2 regions of the Vibrio pomeroyi genome follow, and region 1 is predicted to be linked to the other one. Evidence: riboswitches for the same ligand, from Rfam matches in the RefSeq annotation. Region 1 holds a riboswitch; the other holds the start of a gene.

What was found. A riboswitch is a leader RNA that binds a small molecule or an ion and turns the genes downstream of it on or off. The one in region 1 is predicted to bind thiamine pyrophosphate.
Region 2: another riboswitch for thiamine pyrophosphate. It lies ahead of thiD (bifunctional hydroxymethylpyrimidine kinase/phosphomethylpyrimidine kinase); the one in region 1 lies ahead of thiB (thiamine ABC transporter substrate binding subunit).

What each region holds. Positions count from the first base shown of each region.
Region 1 covers NZ_AP025506.1:3,242,184-3,245,950, reverse strand. Annotated here, with positions in the region: gene mpl (UDP-N-acetylmuramate:L-alanyl-gamma-D-glutamyl-meso-diaminopimelate ligase) at 235-1,593, shown strand; gene OCV12_RS14300 (flavin prenyltransferase UbiX) at 1,632-2,255, shown strand; TPP riboswitch at 2,299-2,418, shown strand; gene thiB (thiamine ABC transporter substrate binding subunit) at 2,472-3,464, shown strand; gene thiP (thiamine/thiamine pyrophosphate ABC transporter permease ThiP) at 3,548-3,767, shown strand, end outside.
Region 2 covers NZ_AP025507.1:922,394-926,160, forward strand. Annotated here, with positions in the region: gene OCV12_RS20195 (helix-turn-helix domain-containing protein) at 1-269, shown strand, start outside; gene OCV12_RS20200 (DMT family transporter) at 350-1,267, shown strand; TPP riboswitch at 1,366-1,477, shown strand; gene thiD (bifunctional hydroxymethylpyrimidine kinase/phosphomethylpyrimidine kinase) at 1,576-2,460, shown strand; gene OCV12_RS20210 (ABC transporter ATP-binding protein) at 2,450-3,229, shown strand; gene OCV12_RS20215 (ABC transporter permease) at 3,222-3,767, shown strand, end outside.

The sequences.
Region 1 (3,767 bases):
TTTGAGCACTGTAGATTCGGCCTCTTGAGTGGGCTTTATTCATCTAGACGCTTACCTAAATTCTAAAGGTTAGATCTTTTTAATGGTAATGAACTAAGCGACACAGATCTCACTTACTATGTCGACTCAATTTGTTTTGCATTGCCGCTCGCTTTTAATCGTCATTTAATGATAATGAGTGCAAGTAGTTTGATTTAGACATGGTTCATTTAGCCAAGCGTTTGGAAGCAATTTATGCATATTCATATCTTAGGAATTTGTGGCACCTTCATGGGTGGTGCTGCGGTATTGGCTCGTCAATTAGGTCACAAGGTTACCGGTAGTGACGCGAATGTTTATCCTCCGATGAGCACCTTATTGGAGTCTCAAGGAATTGAAATTATTGAAGGGTTCGACCCTAGCCAATTAGAGCCAAGACCAGACCTTGTGGTCATCGGTAATGCGATGAGCCGCGGTAATCCGTGTGTTGAGTATGTATTGGATAACAACCTTAGATACACATCTGGCCCGCAGTGGTTGCAAGAGTTCTTGCTGCACGATCGTTGGGTGTTGGCCGTATCCGGTACGCATGGCAAGACGACAACATCTAGCATGCTAGCTTGGATATTAGAAGACTGTGGCTATGCGCCGGGCTTCTTAGTGGGTGGTGTATTAGGTAACTTTGGTATCTCAGCTCGTCTGGGCGAAAGCATGTTCTTCGTGGTCGAAGCTGACGAATACGACAGTGCTTTTTTCGATAAACGCTCTAAGTTCGTTCATTACCATCCAAGAACCTTGGTCATGAATAACCTTGAATTCGATCATGCTGACATCTTCGATGATCTTGAAGCGATCAAGCGTCAGTTCCATCATTTGGTGCGTACCGTACCAAGCAATGGTCGCATTTTCTCACCTAAGCAAGACATAGCTATTCAAGATGTTCTATCTCGCGGTTGCTGGAGTGAGGCTGAATCGAGCGGTGAACTTGGTGATTGGGATACCAAGAAGCTAGTTAAAGACGGCTCTAAGTTTGAGGTTTACTTCCAAGGCAAATGTGTTGGTACGGTAGATTGGGATTTAGTCGGCGACCACAACGTTAACAACGCCTTAATGGCGATTGCGGCGGCAAGGCATGTGGGTGTGACACCTGACTTAGGGTGTGAATCGTTGGCGAAGTTCATTAACACCAAGCGCCGTTTGGAGTTTAAAGGTGAGGTGTCAGGTGTGTCTGTTTATGATGATTTTGCACATCACCCAACCGCGATTGAACTTACGCTCGGTGGTTTACGTAATAAGGTCGACACGAAAAAAATCATTGCCGTTTTAGAGCCTCGTTCTGCCACCATGAAGCGTGGTGTGCACAAAGAAACCTTGGCTGATTCGCTAAAGCAAGCGGATTCTACCTACTTATTCCAACCGGATAACATTGATTGGTCTGTACAAGATGTCGCAGATGCTTGTCATCAGCCTGCACACGTCAGTAATGACATGGATGCATTCGTTGCTAAAATTGTCTCAGAGGCACAAGCGGGTGACCAAATCTTGGTAATGAGTAATGGTGGCTTTGGTGGTATTCATCAGAAATTGTTGGATGCGTTAGCCCTTAAAGGTTAACCCAATCCAAGACCTTATAATTTGACGTAACTGAGAACATGACAAAACACGATAAAGCGATAACTCTTGCTTTCACTGGCGCATCAGGTGCGCCTTACGGACTGCGTTTACTCGAATGCTTACTGGCAGCCGATTATCAGGTGTATTTACTGATATCGTCGGCTGCGCGAGTAGTCTTAGCAACAGAGCATGAACTTAAGTTACCTGCTGGACCGGAAGCTGCGAAACAAGCTTTGGTTAAGCATCTCGGCTGCGACCCAGAAAAGTTGGTGGTGTGTGGTAAAGATGACTGGTTCTCACCAGTTGCATCTGGTTCAGCTGCGCCGAAGCAGATGGTGGTGTGTCCGTGTTCTGCGGGCAGCTTGGCTTCAATTGCTCATGGCCTATCAGATAACCTGATTGAGCGAGCAGCAGACGTAGTCATGAAAGAGCGAGGTCAGCTGTTATTGGTGGTTCGTGAAACACCATTTTCGACGCTTCACCTAGAGAACATGCACAAGCTCTCAACCATGGGCGTGACAATCATGCCTGCGGCTCCGGGCTTTTATCACCAACCTAAATCGATTGACGACTTGGTTGATTTTATGGTGGCGCGCATTTTGGACCATCTTGGTATCGAGCAAGGTTTAGTGCCACGTTGGGGTTACGATCAACGTAATTGATCCAAACTTGATAGCTTATTGTTAAAATTCGAATTACAATTCTGAACACTCATCGGGGAGCGAACCATTCAAATAATGAATGCGAGCTGAGATCAAGCACATGCTTGGGACCCGTAAACCTGAACCAGATAATGCTGGCGTAGGAATTGAGTTAGGAACAACCTCTACCGTTCTCCTCCCTCAAACCTGTGCCGCTCAGACCATGGAGAGCGTCCAGTGAAATTCACATTAACTACCCTTGCTGTTACTACAGCGATCTCTTTTTCTGCCTTCGCTGCAGACAACACTTTGACTGTATACACCTATGACTCTTTTGCTGCGGATTGGGGCCCTCGTCCTGCCGTTGAAAAAGCATTTGAAGAGAAGTGTGGTTGTGATGTGAATTTTGTCGCGCTTGAAGATGGCGTGTCTATTCTTAACCGCTTGCGTCTTGAGGGCGGTAACAGCAAGGCTGACATCGTATTAGGTCTAGATAACAACCTAATGGCTGAAGCGAAAGTGACGGGTTTATTGGCTGAGCACAAGGTTGATACTTCATCAGTAACACTGCCTAATGGTTGGGATGACAATACCTTTGTACCTTATGACTTTGGTTACTTTGCCTTTGTATATAACACCGATAAACTAACAAACCCGCCTAAGAGTTTGAAAGAGCTGGTTGAGCAGCGTGATGATCTGAAGGTTATCTACCAAGATCCACGCACTTCAACACCTGGACAAGGCATGATGTTATGGATGAAATCGGTTTATGGTGATGAAGCAACGGTAGCTTGGAAGAAGCTGGCTCAGAAAACCGTTACGGTAACCAAAGGTTGGTCTGAAGCTTACTCTATGTTCCTAGAAGGTGAGTCTGACTTGGTTCTGTCTTACACAACTTCTCCGGCTTACCATATCATTGCAGAGAGCGATTCTAAGTACGCTGCAGCGAGCTTCGAAGAAGGACATTACACTCAAGTTGAAGTAGCCGCTAAGGTTAAAGGCAGCAAGAACGAAAAGCTTGCTGATGAGTTTATGGCGTTTATCCTAAGTGATGAATTCCAATCGGCGATGCCTACAGGTAACTGGATGTACCCAGTAACGGCTGTCGAGCTACCAAAAGGCTTTGAGCAGCTAACAGTTCCACAGAAAGCATTGAGCTTTAGTTCTGAAGAGATCGCAGAGAAGCGTAAGCCTTGGATTCGTGAATGGCAGAGTGCACTTACTTTTTAATTTACTTTTAAAAACTCGCTTTCTGTATTTAAAGGTTCATCCGTGATGTTTGGAGTGAACCATTTACGGTAAAAAATCAATTTATGATAAAGAAAACACCTAAGGTCGGGATCTGGGTTGCGATACTCATTACCGCCTTCGTGGTTTCAGCAGTTGGGGCATTGCTTAGCAATGCCCCTTCTCTTGATATCAGCCAAGTATGGTCCGACCCTTACTATTGGCATGTAACGAAATTCAGCTTTTATCAAGCGACACTCTCAACAGTGCTGAGTGTTGGCTTTGCTATACCTATTGCACACGCTC
Region 2 (3,767 bases), on a different replicon from region 1:
AGCTTGCAGAAACGGCATGTTTGAGCCCCACTCAATTTAAGAAACGCTTTAAAGAGTGCATTGGAATCAGTGCGCTTAAATACATCACTCGCTATCGTATGGAAAAAGCCCAAGCCTTGCTAAGCCATACCGATTTACCCGTTCAATTGGTCGCAGAAAATGTAGGTTATAGCGACTTGTCTGCATTCAGTCGACGCTTCTCTCAGCACTTTGGCATGTCTCCAAGGGCGTTTTTAGGTTCGATGAAAGAGAGTCTTCCAAAACAATAATAGCGTCCTTTTGGCAAACTCAACTTAGTATATGTTCACTATTATCTATTTCAGAAATGAAAATAAACTAGGTAATAGCAATGAATCTTGCCATCAATCGCGTTAACGAATTCCAAACGGGCACTTTAGCCATCGTGTTTGCTTCTGTTTTATGGGGCACGACAGGCACAGCCGCAAGCTTTGCGCCTGATCTCAGTCCATTAGCGATTGGTGCGTTTTCAATGGGCGTTGGTGGCTTACTGCAAGCGGGCTTAGCGTTTCGAAAGATCTTATCTTCACTTGATAAGCTTTTGCTCAACAAAAAGCTGTTAGCAGCGAGTGTACTGGCTTTAGCGATCTATCCTTTGGCTTTCTATTCTTCGATGAAGTTATCGGGTGTTGCAATGGGAACGGTGGTGTCGATAGCTACCGCGCCTTTCTTTTCTGCACTTTTAGAGTGTCTTATTAGCAAAAAGAATAATATCAACAAACGTTGGTTAACGAGCTTTGCCATTGGCGTGGTTGGTATTGGGTTACTGGTGTTTTCAGAATCATCATCGATGAGTGAATCTGGCGACGACCTGAAGCTTTTGGGCATTGGGTTGGGGTTGGTTGCTGGGTTGTGTTACGCCATTTATTCGTGGGCGACAAAAGCTCTGATAGACGAAGGCATTAAGTCTCAAGCGGCGATGGGCAGCATATTTGGATTGGGAGCGATGTTGTTACTGCCAACGCTGTGGTTTACAGGGGATAACCTGTTCGCATCGAATACCAATATATTGGTGGTGAGTTACTTGGTGTTACTTCCTCAATGTTTGGGGTATATCGCTTTCAGTTTTGGGCTACGCCACGTCACAGCGAGTAGCGCCAACTTGATTACTTTACTTGAGCCAGTTGTTGCCGCCGTATTGGCCGTGTGTATTGTGGGGGAGCTTATTCCATTGGTTGGATGGCTAGGTATGTTCTTGATAGTGATGTGTTTATTCATCCAATCTCAACCGACTAAAAAGCCGTTATAAGTATTTGTTAAAGCAAGATTAGTTGAATTAAATTCATGCGTGATTCTTATAATTGAATAAAATGAGTATCTCAGTTGCGAGAGTGCTGTTACTATCGTTATCAATAGTCGGGGGGCATATACCTTAGTTGGTGTTTGCTGAGATCGTTATTCGAGACCCGTTGAACCTGATTCAGTTAACACTGGCGTAGGGAACTATGATTACTTTGCCTACGTGGTTCAACAATGATCTCTCATTGCTTTCACCTCCACACTCTCTTTGCGGCCAAAGTTCGGTTCTCTTACGTCTTTTAGACAGTAGGAGCGACCATGACACAGCATTCCAATTCTCAAGTATCACCTAGCAGCACTCAAACACCAGAAAACCAATCTTCTTCGATCAATACTCCTATTGTTTTGACCATTGCGGGTTCTGACAGTGGCGGCGGCGCGGGCATTCAAGCTGATATTAAAGCCATGTCTGCAACGGGTAGTTTCGCTTGTTCGGTGATTACCGCGATTACATCTCAGAATACCCAAGGCGTGTCAGCAATTTTCCCAATCCCGCTTGAGCATGTCGCTAGCCAGCTAGATGCAGTGTTTACCGATTTGAATATCGTGGCGGTAAAAGTCGGCATGTTGGCGGATTCTCAAATCATCAAAGTCGTCGCGGACAAAATCAAACAATACCAACCTAAACACCTAGTGATCGACCCGGTAATGGTCGCGACAAGTGGCGACCTTCTTTTAGAAAACTCGGCGATCACCACGCTAAAACAAGAACTGATTCCACTCGCAGATATCATTACCCCTAACTTGCCTGAAGGCGCTGCACTTACGGGTAAAGCCGTGCCTGAGAGCGAAGCGGAAATGCAGGATATGATTGAAGACCTGCGCGCTTTAGGTGCTAAAGCAGTCCTGCTTAAAGGTGGTCACTTGGAGAAGGATGAAAATAGTAACGACTTACTTATTCTGCCAACCACATCTGCTCTGATTAGCGCGAAGCGTTTTCCTACCAAAAACACCCATGGCACGGGTTGTACGCTCTCTTCTGCTATCGCTTCTTTCTTGGCTCAAGGCAACACGCTTCCAGAGGCTGTCGACCTAGGTAAACAATACATTTCGCGCGCGATTGCGCATGCTGACGAGTTGAAAGTCGGTCAAGGTCATGGCCCGGTAAATCACTTCTTCGTTGGGCACGGTAATGTCCGTTAATACAATTGGCGTTCAACTCAGCAATGCGACTCTGCGTTACCGAGATAGCGAGCATGCGACCTTATCGGGTTTGTCACTGAGCTTGAGTGCAGGTAAGTGGACTGTGCTACTTGGTCGCAGTGGCTGCGGGAAAACCACGATATTACGATACCTAGCGGGTTTACTCGATGACAAAGTTGAGTGGCAGGGCACATTGGCAACGTCTGATGAACTGCCTCTCACCGATCGCATCGCATACATGGCGCAACAAGACTTACTACTGCCGTGGTTGTCGGTTATCGACAATGTGTGTCTGAGCCATCGCTTTCAAGATTCTGCAGATAAGCATCAAAGCCAAGCATCCAATAAACAAGCTCAAACTACCCAAGCGTTAGAGTTGCTGACTTCGGTTGGTTTGGCCGATTACGCAGATGCTATGCCGGATCAGTTGTCTGGTGGTATGCGCCAGCGTGTTGCTTTGGCTCGAACCTTAATGCAAGACAAGCCAGTCGTGCTGATGGACGAACCTTTCTCTGCGCTGGATGCGGTAACAAGACACAAGTTACAGACGTTAGCGTGTGAACTGTTAAGAGATAAAACCGTTGTGTTGATCACCCATGATCCACAAGAAGCAGTGCGTTTAGCGGATAACTTGTATGTGTTGCAAGGAACGCCTGCGAGTGCTCACTCTTTATCTGTGCCTCACACGTCGACGCCACGCGTGTTAGATGGGGAATGTGCCGAGTTGCAACAAGCCATCTTAGATCAGTTGGAGCGTGATTATGAATGATCTAACGCGAAGTGAAGCTGTGGCTGGTTCAACTAACGCACAGGCTAGTACAACACATCCTCGTCAGATGAATCCCGTTATGCGCTTGGTCATCAGCAGTGCTGTGATTCTTGGTTTATGGCAAATGGTGGTGGTTATCTTCGAGATGCCAAGCTTCATTCTGCCAGCTCCCGCTGAAGTCTTCCTTAAGCTGATTGAACGCTACGATGTGTTACTCAAACACACTTGGGTGACCGCGCAAGAGATCTTACTTGGGCTATTGCTGGGCTTGTCTATGGGGCTGTTTTTTGCCTTGCAGATGTTGATGTTTGACCCACTGAAACGTTGGCTATTGCCTATCTTGATTGCTAGCCAAGCGATTCCTGTATTTGCGATTGCGCCTGTACTGATGCTGTGGCTTGGCTATGGCATCGCTTCAAAAGTGGTGATGGCGGCAATCATTATCTTCTTCCCTGTGACTACCTGTTGCTACGACGGCCTGCGAAATACTCCGACGGGTTATCTTGATCTCGCAAAGACGATGGGCGCATCGAAATGG